DNA from 2 places in the Listeria sp. Marseille-Q6474 genome. Region 2 is predicted to be linked to the other one. Evidence: predicted binding sites of a transcription regulator. Region 2 holds the regulator's gene; the other holds the start of a gene.
The links. Region 2 encodes NrdR, which represses ribonucleotide reductase genes. Its sites were predicted from a motif close to AACACNATATATNGTGTT; they were not measured.
Positions count from the first base shown of each region.

Region 1 (7,716 bases), 1.3 Mb from region 2:
TTCGTTTTTCTTACAAGACGATTAGTTATCTTTTAAAAAGTATCAAAACTACCACCAGTTCTTTCTTTTTTTAACGAATAATTAAAGAATATCAGTCCTACAATAAGCCAAATTGTATTTATAAATAAATTTATGCTTAGGAGACCTAAATCGGCTTTGCCAGAAACATACAGATTGCTCGTAAAATCCACGCCCGAAGTAAATGGTATGATATAAATGATTTTTGGTAGACCCACGATAAATGTATTGGAAAAAATGATTAAGGCGCCCGCAAACAAGTTTACGAAATTCCCTAAACTCTTCTCTTTAACCGCATAACCGCCGAATACCAGCCCTATTCCAAACATTCCTATAACGGACGGCAAAAGGATGATGATTGATAAAAAGATGAATGGAACTTGCGACCAACTAATTTTGTCAGCGAAAATGGAAATAAGGACAACTACCAAAAGAATGATAATCGTTTCTAAAATACTGATTAAAAGTAGCAAAAATGATTGTACAGGATAAGGTAGTATACTTTGAACTTTGGGTTCCAGTAGTCCCATCTTGGCATCCGTACTAATCCAGTTGGCCGTATTCGATAATGCCATATCAGAAAATGCCCAAAACATATATCCAATTAATAAAAGAATAGGGCCCTGGATTGCAGAAGCGCCATAAAACTTAGTTACTGAACTGCTATCATTTAACATTAATATTGCCAGATATACACCAGTAAACATTATTAATTCCGAAACAAGGTTTTTCTTGTACTTAAAAAGAATAAGAATATTTGCTTTAAGTGTTCCTATACAAGCCCCAAAATAATCCATTATACTAACATCCTTCCCAATAAATCTCACCGTTTTTTTCAAAAATTATTCTCTCTATATTCGGCATATCTAAAAATCTTTTATCATGAGAAATTAATACTATCTTTTTTTCTAGCCTTAATTTAGCCAGAATTTCAATAAATGCATAAAAACTCTCATCATCCAACCCGTTTGTAGGTTCATCCAATAATAATAGCTGACAGTTCGAACATAACGCAGACAAGATAAATACTTTCTTTTTTTGGCCTGTAGATAGCTTTTCTGCTGGCATTTCTAAAATATCTTTGCAATTTAATTTCTCACAGTAATTAGATAGTTTTTTTAACACATCGTTTTTATTTGTACCTTTTAATGATGTTAAATATTCAATATTTTGTCTGCCGTTCAATTTATAAAACATGCCTCGTTCTGCACTAGATAAATAGTACGTAGTTCTCTTTGTCCATTTTGAAAAATTGGTATGGTTTGAAATCTGTAATGTTCCTTCGTCAGGTAAAATAATTCCCGCTATTATTTTTGCTAATGTTGATTTCCCTGAACCATTCATTCCCGTTATTAAAGTTATTTTACGATTAAAATTAATTGTAATACTCAAATTATTTATTATAGTCTTGTCGTCGTATTTCTTTTTTAGGTTATGTATGTTCAAACTAATATCTTCCAAAATATTATTCTCTCCATTCTAGAAATAATGTTAATTAAATCCATTCAATACCGTTTTCAAATTTTTCGAACTATTCACCCGATTTCTTTCATTATATCATCAATGCGTTTTCATTTTGTGAGCTTTTTGTGAACCTTTACGTTAAAAATTAGTCAATTGCTAGCTTTTTTAGCGTATTTTATGCCTAAATAAGTGTTCACATTTATTAAAAAAGCCCTCCGTGATAGAGGGCTCCTTTCACAATTCATATAACACTACTTCATCAGCAGCAAGTGATTTTTGTACATCAATAATTCGTTGGTTGCTGGAACCACGGAATGCTAAGTTTGGATCGAATAGCTTTTGTTCAAAGCGGCCATCTACAAGGACATCTATTAAGGATAAAAGTTCGAGTTTGTCAGTTGTTTCTTGCATCATTTCATCCCAAGTGTAGCCTGTCCATGACCAAATATCTTTCGTTTTCCCATATGTCGCGCGGATTCGTTTCACGACAGACAGGCAAGTGGCGGTATTTAAAAATGGTTCCCCGCCAAGCAAAGTCAGACCTTGAACGCTCTCATGTCCGATGTCTTTTAGAATATCGTCTTCTAATTCTTTTGTGTAAGGTTTGCCGTATTTAAATGATTGCGCGGCCTTGTTGTAGCAGCCTTCGCAGTGGAAAGGACATCCAGAAACATATAAACTGCACCGGACACCCTCCCCGTCGACAAAGTTGAATGCTTTATAGTCGGCGATATACCCTCTGGATAATTCATTCGACTTCCATTCGCACGGTTTTGGATTATTCACCTAAGTTCTCCATATGTTTCACACGATTGCTAATTTCTACGTGGCGTCCATGAACCATTGGACGTTTCATCGGATTACCTAAATAACCACAAGTACGTTTTACAACATCTGCTTTTTCAGGATCAGTGTTTCCACAGCTTGGGCATTTAAAGCCTTCTTCTGTAGGAACAAATTCACCTTCAAAATCACATTCGTAACATTTATCAATTGGTGTATTTGTACCAAGGTAAGCTACACGATCATAGGAGTAATCCCATACAGCCTCAAGTGCTTTCGTATTGTGAACCATTTTTGGATACTCACAATAATGAATGAATCCGCCAGAGCAAAATTCTGGATAATCTTTTTCAAAATCGATTTTTTCAAATGGTGTGATTTTTTTACGAACATCATAATGGAACGAGTTTTGATAATAGTCTTTATCTGTAATGTCTTTAATTACGCCATATTTTTCTTTGTCTAAACGGTTGAAACGGTCCGTTAAGCTTTCACTTGGAGTCGAATATACGCTAAACCAGTAGCCATATTCATCTTTCCAATTATCAGCATAGGCTTTTAGTTCTTTCACAATATCAAGCGTGAAGTTTTTTGCTTCTTTGTCGCCTTCCCATTCGCCGCCATAAAATACAGTTGCAGCTTCGTAAAGACCGATATAGCCGATAGAAATAGTAGAACGTTCTTTATTGAACAGTTGATCTACATTTTCACCGTCTTGTAGTCGTTTGCCAAAAGCTCCATATTTATAAAGAATTGGCGCGTTTTCTGGACGAGCTTGACGAACACGATTTAAACGGAAAAGTAGCGCATCTTTGACTGTTTTCATACGTTCGTGGAAAATTTCCCAGAAACGTTCTTTGTCTCCGCCACTTTGAATGGCGATTCGCGGAATATTAAGCGTTACAACCCCAAGATTGTTTCGTCCCGCGTTAACATGTTCCCCGTTTTCGTTCTTCCAAGCTGGTAAAAATGAACGGCAACCCATTGGTACTTTGAAATCGCCTGTTAAACGAACGAGGGAATCGTAGTTAAGTACATCTGGATACATCCGTTTTGAGGAACATTCCAGCGCTAATTGTTTGATGTCATAGTTAGGATCTTCCGCATTTAAATTAGTTCCACGACGAATCGAAAATACTAATTTCGGGAAAATGGCAGTATGTTTATCTTTACCAACGCCGCCAATACGCACTTTTAAGATTGCTTTTTGAATTTCGCGAGCAAACCAATCTTCCCCAAGACCGAAGCCTAGTGTGACGAATGGAGTTTGGCCATTACTTGTATATAATGTATTGATTTCATATTCTAAGCTTTGCATTGCATCGTAAATATCTTTGCGTGTTTTTTCCGCTGCGTAACCTTCTTGTTTTTCTGGAACGACCCATTCAGCCGCATCTTTTTTGTGTTTTTCAAAGTTTAAGCGAGCGTAAACGGATAATACTTCATCAATGCGGTCAACTGAGCAGCCGCCGTACTGTGAACTTGCTACGTTTGCGATGATTTGAGCAATTTGTGCTGTAGCTGTTTGGATTGATTTCGGGCTTTCTACGTTGGCATTACCAATCGTAAATCCTTTTGATAACATTCCTTCGATGTCGATTAAACAACAGTTTGTCATCGCATGGTATGGACTGTAGTCTAAATCGTGAAAATGAATTTCCCCTTTTAAATGAGCGTTCGATACGTGTTTTGGTAGCATGTATTTTAAGGCATAGCTTTTTGCTACGGCTCCTGCTGTCAAATCGCGTTGTGTATTGAAAACAGTCGCATCTTTATTTGCATTTTCGTTCACTACTGTTTTATCTTTTTGTAGTAATTTTTCTACGCTTTTGTGCATATCTGTGATGTTTTCGCGCTCGTGATCCCGGTCGTGACGATACTCTATGTAAGCCCTCGCTACATCAGGATACGTCGATTTCATTAAAGTGTTTTCGACGCATTGCTGGATTTCATCGATGGTCATATCTGTCTTGTTAGGTAATTCACTTACAACCTCAAGCAAAATCTCTTCTAAAAAAGTTTCGTCCTCTAATTCAATTGCTTTCATGGATGCTTCAACGGCATTACGAATTTTAATTAAATCAAAGTTTGCTTTGCGGCCATCCCTTTTTATCACCATTTGTTCATTAAGTTGTTCCACGTACATGATAATCCCCCACTAACTATATATTGTGTCTGCTATAATAATATAACACAAGATAAAGTTTTTTTGTAATGATATCTGGGGATTTTTTTGAATTGGGACTAAAGAATTAAAAGCCATGAAAAATCTTTCACATAAAAGGTCTTTTGTCACTTTACTTCTTTTTATTTTTTTGCTACTTATGCAAGTTGCCCAACAGATGAATTTTTTCTTTGTGCAAATTGCCATAGTTTTTGTAAAGCGTTTTCATATACAATAAACACAAGTTAAAAAATAGAAAGAGGCGAAGTAAGTTGGCACAATTATCATTAGAACATATTTATAAAATATACGATAACAAAGTAACTGCGGTATCTGACTTTAATTTAGAAATCGATGACAAAGAGTTCATCGTTTTTGTAGGACCATCAGGTTGTGGTAAATCTACAACTTTACGTATGATTGCTGGATTAGAAGAAATTTCTAAAGGCGAACTATCTATTGATGGTAAAGTAATGAACAATGTTGCGCCAAAAGACCGCGACATCGCAATGGTATTCCAAAACTACGCATTATATCCACATATGACTGTATATGATAATATGGCATTCGGTTTAAAACTTCGTAAAATGCCAAAAGACGAAATTAAAAAACGTGTTGAGCATGCAGCAAATATTCTCGGCTTAACTGAATACTTAAAACGTAAACCAAGTGCACTTTCCGGTGGTCAACGTCAACGTGTTGCTCTAGGTCGTGCAATCGTTCGTGACGCAAAAGTCTTCCTAATGGATGAACCACTTTCCAACTTGGATGCGAAATTACGTGTGCAAATGCGTGCGGAAATCACAAAACTTCACCAACAATTAGATACTACCATGATTTACGTTACCCATGACCAAACAGAAGCAATGACAATGGCAACTCGTATCGTTATCATGAAAGACGGTGTAATCCAACAAGTTGGTTCACCAAAACAAGTTTACGATCACCCAGTGAATATGTTCGTAGCCGGCTTTATTGGTAGCCCCGCAATGAACTTCTTCAAAGGTCGTTTAGAAGGTTCTAACTTTATCGGTGATGATTTCACTATCGCTGTTCCAGAAGGTAAACTTAAACTTCTTAAAGACAGAGGATTTGACGGTAAAGAAATCGTTTTCGGTATTCGTCCAGAAGACATTCATGATGAACCAATCGTTATTGAAGCAAACCCAGGTTACACTTTCAAAGCGACTACTATTGTTGCCGAGCTTACTGGTGCTGAATTCATGCTTCATAGCCGCGTTGGTACACACGAATTCGTAGCTCGTGTTGATGCTCGCTCTGAACACCAACCAAATGAAGTATTAACTTTAGCATTTGAAATGTCTAAATCTCACTTCTTTGACCCAGAAACAGAAGATAACTTAACTGACTAATATACTTAAAAAACCCCCGCCACATATGGCGGGGATTTTCTTATTTTTCAAAAGGAAATTTAATTCCCCACTGCGACCTAACATCACTCATAATCGCGATAACATCATTCGTTAATTGATAGGTTGTATTTTCTCCAGTTGCAATACTTTCTTCCATTGCTGTAATTTCATATTCTAATGCTTTATCTGTTTCACCCGCTTCGATTTCTTCTACGTTTCCTGTCGCAGTGTAAGTAACCGTTGCTCGGTCTGCCCGCGGATACTCATCTACAGTGATAAATCCTTCTTCACAAGCTATAACACCGCGTTTTGGTACTTTAGCTCGGAAAGAAAGCGACACTACGGCCAACTCTTCTTCTTTGTTCTTCAGTAAAATACCTGATTGTTCGTCTACGCCCGTCTCAAATTTCTTCATCGTCGTTAATACTTCATCAGGTGCCGCGCTTAAAAAGTAACGCGCGAAACTCAATGCATATGTACCAATATCAAGTAATGCCCCACCAGCTAAATCCATATTATAGAAACGATTTTTCGGATCCTTTTCCTTAGCACTGCCGAAAGCTACTTGGATAATTTTAAGTTTACCAATTACGCCTGAATCAACTATTTCTCGTAATTTCTTATAAAGCGGCATATGGAAAATCGTCATGGCTTCCTTAACAATCAGCCCTTTTTCCTTAGCTAATGCATTTATTTCATTCAGTTCCACACTGCTCACAGTAATCGCTTTTTCTGCTAAAACATGTTTCCCATTATGTAAACTTTTCATAATAAATTCGTAGTGGTTAGAATGAGGTGTAGCAATATACACTACATCAATCATAGGATCAGCAAGCATCGCATCAAAATCATCGTATACATTTTCAATCCCGTATTGATTTGCAAAAACTTGTCCCTTCTCTAAACTTCTTGCTCCTACTGCATAGATTTCGCGATTTAACCCTTGCATCCCTTCCGCAAATTGGTGCGCAATCGAACCTGGTCCAAGAATTGCCCAGTTAAGCTTTTTCATCGTGGAATTCCCCCAAATATTTATTTTCGAACTTGTCAAAAACTATTGTATCATATATAACTATTCCGATTCGCACATGGTATACTTATGTTATTAACTAAAAAGGATGATTTTATTTGACTAATAAATATTTAATTTGTTCGGATATTGATGGTACACTACTGCGCCAAGATCAGACTGTTTCTGAAAAAACACGTGATTTAATCCAAACTTTAGAAAATGACGGTCATATTTTTTCAATTTCTACTGGACGGATGTATCGTTCCGCACGTGAAGTAGGTTTTCAAGTTAGTAAGTCTGGTCATGTTATTGCATCCAATGGTTCTTATGCAGCCATTCGTGACGAAGAGTTTCTTAAAACCACTTTAGAAGAAAAAGCCATTCGTGAAACATATGATATTATGCGCGATTTTGATTTACCACTATTTTTCTTCTCTACAAATACATTATTCTACACAAAAGAACCACCTGAGTTTTTCCGAGAGCTTGCTGATAAAAGCCGACTCGATACTGGACATAATAGTTTTTCACTCGTTTCTATTAATGATTCGCATGTTTTTGATGAAAACATGAATCAATTTTTAAACGCCATCGTAGTTTCAGAGGACGATACGTCTCGACTAGCCGATGTGCGTCAAGCGTTAAATCAAGCAAATGGAATTCGCGTACTTTCCTCTCACCATAATAATTTAGAGATTCTCCCTGCTAATTCTGACAAAAAAACTGCTGTGGAAGCGCTTGGAAAATATTACGGTATTCCTAGAGAAAGAATTATCACATTTGGTGATGGTGAAAATGATATTGGCATGCTACAATATGCAGGAACTGGTGTTGCAATGGCTAACGCAAGCGATAATGTCAAAGCAGCAGCAAATCAACTTACAGACACGAATGAAGCAGAC
Region 1 covers NZ_CAMPPS010000001.1:1,392,309-1,400,024, forward strand. The annotation lists gene OC533_RS07015 (ABC transporter) at 33-815, opposite strand; gene OC533_RS07020 (ABC transporter ATP-binding protein) at 820-1,479, opposite strand; gene nrdG (anaerobic ribonucleoside-triphosphate reductase activating protein) at 1,717-2,268, opposite strand; gene nrdD (anaerobic ribonucleoside-triphosphate reductase) at 2,261-4,411, opposite strand; gene OC533_RS07035 (ABC transporter ATP-binding protein) at 4,702-5,802, shown strand; gene OC533_RS07040 (Gfo/Idh/MocA family protein) at 5,843-6,814, opposite strand; gene OC533_RS07045 (Cof-type HAD-IIB family hydrolase) at 6,931-7,716, shown strand, end outside.
Region 1: nrdD (anaerobic ribonucleoside-triphosphate reductase) is a predicted target of NrdR. The motif match lies at 4,424-4,441, and genes of this name have one in related genera.

Region 2 (7,716 bases):
TTATACAGAAGTAGAAACAGACGAAGCAATTTATGGAAAAGGTGCTAAACGAAGCACGCCGGAAGAGAACATTGTTGCTGCCCACTTAGCCAGAAAAGCAGTAGCAATTGCTGAACTAGAGAAAAGATTAGTAGATGATTTAGAGGAAAATGAGCAATTAGCTTTGATGGAAGATTTAGAGTTACCACTGTCATTTGTCTTGGCTCAAATGGAAATGCAAGGAGTTAGCGTAGATACAAAACGCTTAGAAAATATGAAAGTAGAATTAGCTGGTAGATTGAAAACATTAGAAGAATCGATTCATTCACTAGCTGGCGAAGAATTTAACATCAATTCACCAAAACAATTAGGTGTCATTTTATTTGAAAAACTAGAACTTCCTCCAGTGAAAAAAACCAAAACTGGTTATTCAACCGCAGCGGATGTACTAGAGAGCTTATCAGGAAAACATGCGATTATTGATGAAATTTTATTATATCGTCAACTTGGTAAAATTCAATCTACCTACATTGAAGGCTTGCTTAAAGTAACTGACAAAGAAACGCATAAAGTACACACGCGTTTCAACCAAACGTTAACTCAAACTGGACGTTTAAGCTCTGTAGATCCGAACTTACAAAACATCCCGATTCGACTTGAAGAAGGCCGGAAAATCAGACAAGTTTTCGTACCAAGTAAACCTGGTTGGAAAATGTTTTCCGCCGATTACTCCCAAGTAGAATTGCGTGTTTTAGCGCATATTTCTGAAGACGAGAATTTAATTTATGCGTTTAAACACGACTATGATATTCATACAAAAACAGCGATGGATGTTTTCCATGTAGAACAAGATGAAGTTGATTCTTTAATGCGTCGTCAAGCCAAAGCAGTAAACTTTGGAATTGTATACGGCATTAGTGATTATGGGCTTTCTCAAAACCTTGGTATCACGAGAAAAGAAGCGAAAGACTTTATTGATCGTTACTTTGTGAGTTATCCAGCTGTAAAAGAATATATGCAAGATATTGTTCGTTTTGCGAAAGAAAAAGGCTATGTAGAGACTATTTTACATCGTCGTCGTTATATTCCGGAAATCGTCAGCCGCAATTTCAATGTAAGAGGATTTGCGGAAAGAACGGCAATGAATACACCTATTCAAGGTAGTGCCGCGGATATTATAAAAAAAGCAATGATTCTCATGAGCGAACGCTTAAAATCTGAGAATTTAGAAGCAAAATTGTTACTTCAAGTGCACGATGAGCTTATCTTTGAAGCACCTGAAGCAGAAATTGCAAAATTAGAAGAGATTGTACCTGATGTAATGGAAAATGCGGTAGAACTTTCTGTGCCACTTAAAGTTGATAGCGCATTTGGCGACACTTGGTATGATGCGAAATAAATAGAGAAACGGGGAGTTTATATATGCCAGAAATGCCGGAAGTAGAAAATGTCCGCGCAACATTACAAGAATTAGTCCCAGGTAAAAAAATAGATCAAGTGATTGTCCGCGTTCCCAAAATGATAGTAGCAACACCACCCGACGAGTTTGTCCATATGCTTGTCGGGCAAGAAATAGAAGCAGTGCGTCGTCGCGGCAAATTTTTACTATTTGACTTAACAAATTGTACGATTTTATCCCATTTGCGTATGGAAGGTAAATTCCGTTTAATGGATGAGAACGAGGAAGTTACTAAGCACACGCATATAATTTTTCATTTTGAAGATCATACCGAATTGCGCTTTTTAGATGTGCGGAAATTTGGGACGATGGAAGTGACAAATAAATACGGCGAGTCAGAAACAAAATCGATAAAAAAACTAGGTCCAGAACCTTTAACACCTGCATTTACATTAGCTGATTTTGCAACTGGAGTAAAAAAAACAAGTAGAGCTATCAAAACAGCCTTACTTGATCAAAAATTAGTTGCTGGTGTTGGGAATATTTATGCGGATGAAATTTGTTTTGAAGCAAAAGTGCATCCAGAGAGAGCCGCCAACTCGCTATCTGATAAAGAAATTAATCGCATATTTGAAGCGACAAAAAGTATCATGACTGAAGCAGTTGCCCTTGGTGGTTCCACTGTTAGAACTTACGTGAATTCACAAGGTAAACTAGGACAATATCAAGATAAATTAAAAGTGTACGGAAAAACTGGGGAACCGTGCGTTATTTGCGGGACACCCATTGAAAAAATTAAACTAAATGGACGCGGGACGCATTTTTGCCCGCACTGTCAAAAATAGAAAGCGAGCTGAAATCATGGGTAAAACAATTGGATTAACAGGAAGTGTGGCAACAGGAAAGTCAACTGTGAGTAACCTGATTCAGCAAGCTGGAATTCCGCTAGTTGATGCTGATGTTGCAGCTAGAAAAGTAGTTGAAAAAGGAACAGATGGCCTAGCGGAAATTGTTGCATACTTTGGAAAAGACATTTTACTTGAAGACGGTACTTTAAACCGGGCTAAATTAGGAGAAATTATTTTTCAAGATAAAGAAAAACGGGAGAAATTAAATGAAATTACCCATCCTCGCGTGAAAGACTATATGTTGAATGAAAGAGAACGCTTTTTTGAAGCAGGAGAAAAAGTTGTATTTTTTGATATTCCGCTACTTTTTGAAAGTCATTTAGAGTCATTAGTGGATCAAATTATCGTGGTTTGGACGACACCGGAAACAGAGTTAAAGCGTTTAATGGAACGAAATAACCTAACTAAAGAAGAGGCATTAGCAAGAATTAATAGCCAAATGGGAATTGATGAAAAGGCGAAAAAAGCCGATTTTGTGATAGATAATAATGAGTCACTTGAAAAAACACAAAAGCAAGTCCTTACATTTATCGAGCGTTTTGTTAATAACAAATAGCCACCCTTACTTTCACATGGTATAATGAGGCATACAAATAAACAGATAAAGAATGCTAGAGATAGGAGTGATTTTTTGTGAGATGTCCTACTTGTAAATATAATGGCACGCGTGTTGTAGACTCAAGACCGGCAGACGATGGTAACTCCATCCGAAGAAGGCGTGAATGTGAAAAATGCGGATTCCGTTTTACTACTTTTGAAAAGGTAGAAGAGAGTCCTTTAATAGTTGTGAAAAAAGACGGGGCAAGAGAAGAATTTGCTCGTGAAAAAGTAAGACGTGGTTTAATAAGAGCTTGTGAGAAACGCCCAGTTAGTGCGGAACAAATTGAAGAAATCGTGAATGAAGTAGAGCGTGAACTAAGAAACATTGGTGACAGCGAAATCGCTTCTGATTTAATCGGTGAAAAAGTAATGAATAAATTAGCGAGTCTTGATGAAGTTGCATACGTGCGCTTTGCATCGGTTTATCGCCAATTTAAAGATATTAGTGTGTTTGTAGAAGAACTAAAAGATTTGATGGAAAAAAATAAAGATAGGTGAGTAAATTGACGGAATTTTGGATGGAGCTTCAGGCGGTAGATAGCTATCAAGTGAAGGCAAGTGGGATTTTGACAGGTGCCGATAGAAAAATAATTACGATGTTGTATCAACCGTTAATGGGGGCAGAATGTCTTGCTTTATACCAAACCCTGTTCACAGAAGTGGAAGAAAACAGACTGTGGTCAGAAGCGCATTCGCACGTCCAACTTTTAAATATGCTTGATATTAGTTTGAAAGCGTTATTCGAGGCGCGATTGAAACTAGAAGGCTTAGGTCTTTTAAAAAGTTATGTAAAAACAGAAAATGACCAACGCTTTTATATTTACGAAATTTTACCTCCGTTATCGCCTGAAAAGTTTTTTTCAGATGGTCTTTTAAATATTTATTTATATAGTAAAATTGGCAATGCGCAGTTTCAGCGTTTGCGTCGTTTTTTTGCAGATGAAACTTTTGAAACAGATACATACAGTGAAATTACTCGTTCGTTCCAAGATGTTTTTGAGCCGTTTAAAGGTGGCAGTAGTGCAGTTCCATCAGAATCTAGCCAGGTTTTAGTGGATAAAATCGTGCCAAAAGAAATCGAATTTGATGACGCGAGTTTTGACTTTAATTTATTCTTAAGTTTACTTTCACCAGGTATGATTGCCAGGGAAAAAATAACAAAAGAAGTGCGCCAAACGATTTTAAAATTACACGGGATTTATCAAGTTTCTGAAAAAGATATGCCGAGTTATTTGTATCGTGCGCTTGATGCAAATGGCGAAATCGACATCGTTTATTTACGAAAAATCGTGCGCGAAGGCTACACGATTGAAAATGGCGCTCCACCAAAATTACAAATGAAGCAGGAAACACCTGTAAAAAAAGAACCAGAAGAAGCTTTAAATGATGAAGAAGCCCTTCAAGTATATTTAGAGAGCATCACGCCATTCCAATTATTAGTGGATATTTCAGACGGCGCGATCCCGGCAGAAACCGATTTACGCGTCGTAGAAGAAGTCATGAATCAACAAAATCTACCGGTTCCCGTGATGAATGTGCTAATTGAATATGTTTTACTTCGCCTAGACCGGAAGCTTTCTAAAAATTACATGATGACTATCGCGGCCCACTGGAAACGAAAAAATGTAAAAACGGCAAAAGAAGCTATGGATCTCGCGTGGCAAGAGCACGAAAAATATAAACGATTACAAGAAGAACCAGCCACACCGAAAAATAATAATTACAATCGAAATTACCAAAAATCCACTAGAAAAGAAATTTTACCGGATTGGTTTGATAAAGAACAAGTTGCTCCAGCAGAAAACAAAATGACAGATAAAGAAAAACAAACGCTTGAAGAACAAGTTCGTGAAATTAAAGAACGACTAAATAAAAGGTAGGTGAAGAATATGGATAACATCGAAAGAACATTAGGACAGCTTTTTGAAGGGCGAGATTTTGAAAAAGAATACCAAGGTTTAAAACAACAAGTTCTCCATTATCAACCAATTCAAGATTTTTTCAAGGAAAATAAAGAAGATATTACGGAACAATTAATTAATCAAAACTTGTCTAATTTGTACGAATTTATGACGCAACATAAAAAATTCACAGAGCAAGAAGAGACATTAATGCCTGGTTATGCTCCAAAACTTGTCCTTAACGGGGAATTCATTACTGTCACCTATTATCCAACAAAAGAAAAAATTGAAGAAGATAAACGTCGTGCTGTCGAGCGGAGAATTCGTTCGCTTTACATGCCAAAACAAGTGGTGGATGCTAATTTAGCTGACTTTTATACCGATGAAGAATCGCGTAAACTGGCGCTTGTTGAAGCTTATCAATTTTTAAATAACTATCCGCCTCAAAATGGTGAGCGTGTGAAGGGGTTATTTATTCATGGTAGTTTTGGGACTGGAAAATCCTACTTGCTTGGAGCACTTGCAAAAGAGTTAGCTTTAAAAGGTATTTCGACAACTTTAGTTTATTTACCAGAATTTATGCGGGAAGTGAAGCAGTCTATTTCGGATAATACTGTTGGCGAAAAAATCCAGTTTGCCAAAGAAACCGAAGTATTAATGCTTGATGATATTGGCGCAGAATCGATGACAGCGTGGACACGCGATGAAGTGCTGGGTGCGATTTTACAATTCCGGATGCAAGAAGAATTACCAACATTCTTCTCGTCTAATTACAATATGGATCAACTTGAGAATCATTTAATGTTTGCTCAAAATGGTACTGAAGAAAAACTAAAAGCTCGCCGAATCATGGAACGGGTGCGTTATTTATCTAAAGAGGTCAACTTAGAAGGAAAAAATCGCCGCTTCTAAAAAGTACTTGCAAATATATCTCATCGGGCTTATAATGTGAAGTAATATAAAACAAAGTGATGAAAAGGACAACCAATTTAACGGAAAATTATAGAGAGGAAGGGCTAGCTGGGAACCTTCTATTGGAACTTAAATTTGGACCACCTTGGAACTTCTATTAGGAACGTTTTTTACTAGTAATAATAGACGGATCGCTCCGTTACAGGCGACAAGAGTGAAGTAGTTGATTTTAGCTATTTCTGAATCTTGGGTGGAACCACGAGCATAAACTCGTCCCTTGACAACAGGAGGGATGGGTTTTTTATTTTGCCCTCCTAACCACATTTAAAAAAAGAAAAGGAGAGATTAGTATGAAAATCACATTTCCAGACGGCGCTGTAAAAGAATTTGAGCCAGGCGTGTCAACAGCTGACATCGCGGCTTCCATCAGCCCAGGTCTAAAAAAGAAAGCACTCGCAGGTAAATTAAACGGAGAATTACTTGACTTAGTAACTCCAATCCATGAAGATGGGGCAATTGAAATCGTCACTCCGGATCATGAAGATGCACTTGGCATTTTGCGCCATAGTACTGCTCATCTAATGGCTCAAGCGCTAAAACGACTTTATCCAGATGTGAAATTTGGAGTTGGTCCAGCGATTGAATCTGGTTTCTACTATGATATTGATACAGAAGCTGTTATTAGTGATGAATCTTTAGTTGAAATCGAAAAAGAAATGCAAAAAATCGTTCGTGAAAATGTACCAATCGAACGCGAAGTTGTTTCTCGTGAAGAAGCAATTAAACGTTTTGAAGCGATTGGCGATCAATATAAATTAGAACTAATCGAAGCAATTCCTGAAGATGAAACAGTGACAATTTATACTCAAGGCGAGTTTTTTGACCTTTGTCGCGGTGTCCATGTTCCTTCTACTGGTAAAATTCAAGTGTTTAAACTGTTAAGCGTGGCTGGTGCATACTGGCGCGGAGACAGCAACAACAAAATGCTTCAACGTATTTACGGCACAGCTTTCTTTGACAAAAATGGTTTAAAAGAATTTATCCAAATGCAAAAAGAAGCAAAAGAACGTGACCATCGTAAATTAGGGAAAGAATTAGATTTATTTGCGAACAGTATCGAAGTCGGTCAAGGACTACCTCTTTGGTTACCAAAAGGTGCAACTATCCGCCGCGTTATTGAACGTTACATCGTGGATAAAGAAGAACGCCTAGGTTACAATCACGTTTATACTCCAATTATGGCAAACGTGGAACTTTACAAAACAAGTGGTCACTGGGATCACTACCATGAAGATATGTTCCCAACTATGAAAATGGATAACGAAGAACTTGTGTTACGCCCAATGAACTGCCCACATCACATGATGATTTATAAAAATGACATTCATAGTTATCGTGAACTGCCAATCCGTATTGCAGAACTTGGCATGATGCACCGCTATGAAATGAGTGGAGCACTTTCAGGACTACAACGTGTTCGTGGGATGACTCTAAACGACGCACATGTATTTGTTCGCCCAGATCAAATTAAAGATGAATTCAAACGCGTTGTGGAGCTAATTTTAGAAGTATACAAAGACTTTGATATTAAAGATTACTCGTTCCGCTTAAGCTATCGTGATCCGAAAAATACTGAAAAATATTTTGACGATGATGCGATGTGGGAAAAAGCCCAAGCAATGCTTAAATCCGCAATGGATGAAATGAATATGGATTACTTTGAAGCAGAGGGTGAAGCTGCGTTTTATGGTCCAAAACTAGATGTTCAAGTAAAAACTGCTATAGGAAAAGAAGAAACTCTTTCTACTGTACAACTTGACTTCTTACTTCCAGAACGCTTTGATTTAACTTACATCGGCGAAGATGGTGAAAAACATCGCCCAGTAGTTATTCACCGTGGTGTTGTATCGACAATGGAACGCTTTGTTGCTTACCTAATTGAAGAATATAAAGGTGCTTTCCCAACTTGGTTAGCTCCAGTTCAAATGGAACTTATCCCAGTTAATGCCGACGCTCA
Region 2 covers NZ_CAMPPS010000001.1:131,310-139,025, forward strand. The annotation lists gene polA (DNA polymerase I) at 1-1,378, shown strand, start outside; gene mutM (DNA-formamidopyrimidine glycosylase) at 1,402-2,223, shown strand; gene coaE (dephospho-CoA kinase) at 2,240-2,842, shown strand; gene nrdR (transcriptional regulator NrdR) at 2,920-3,384, shown strand; gene OC533_RS00665 (replication initiation and membrane attachment family protein) at 3,390-4,766, shown strand; gene dnaI (primosomal protein DnaI) at 4,776-5,699, shown strand; T-box leader at 5,750-5,980, shown strand; gene thrS (threonine--tRNA ligase) at 6,050-7,716, shown strand, end outside.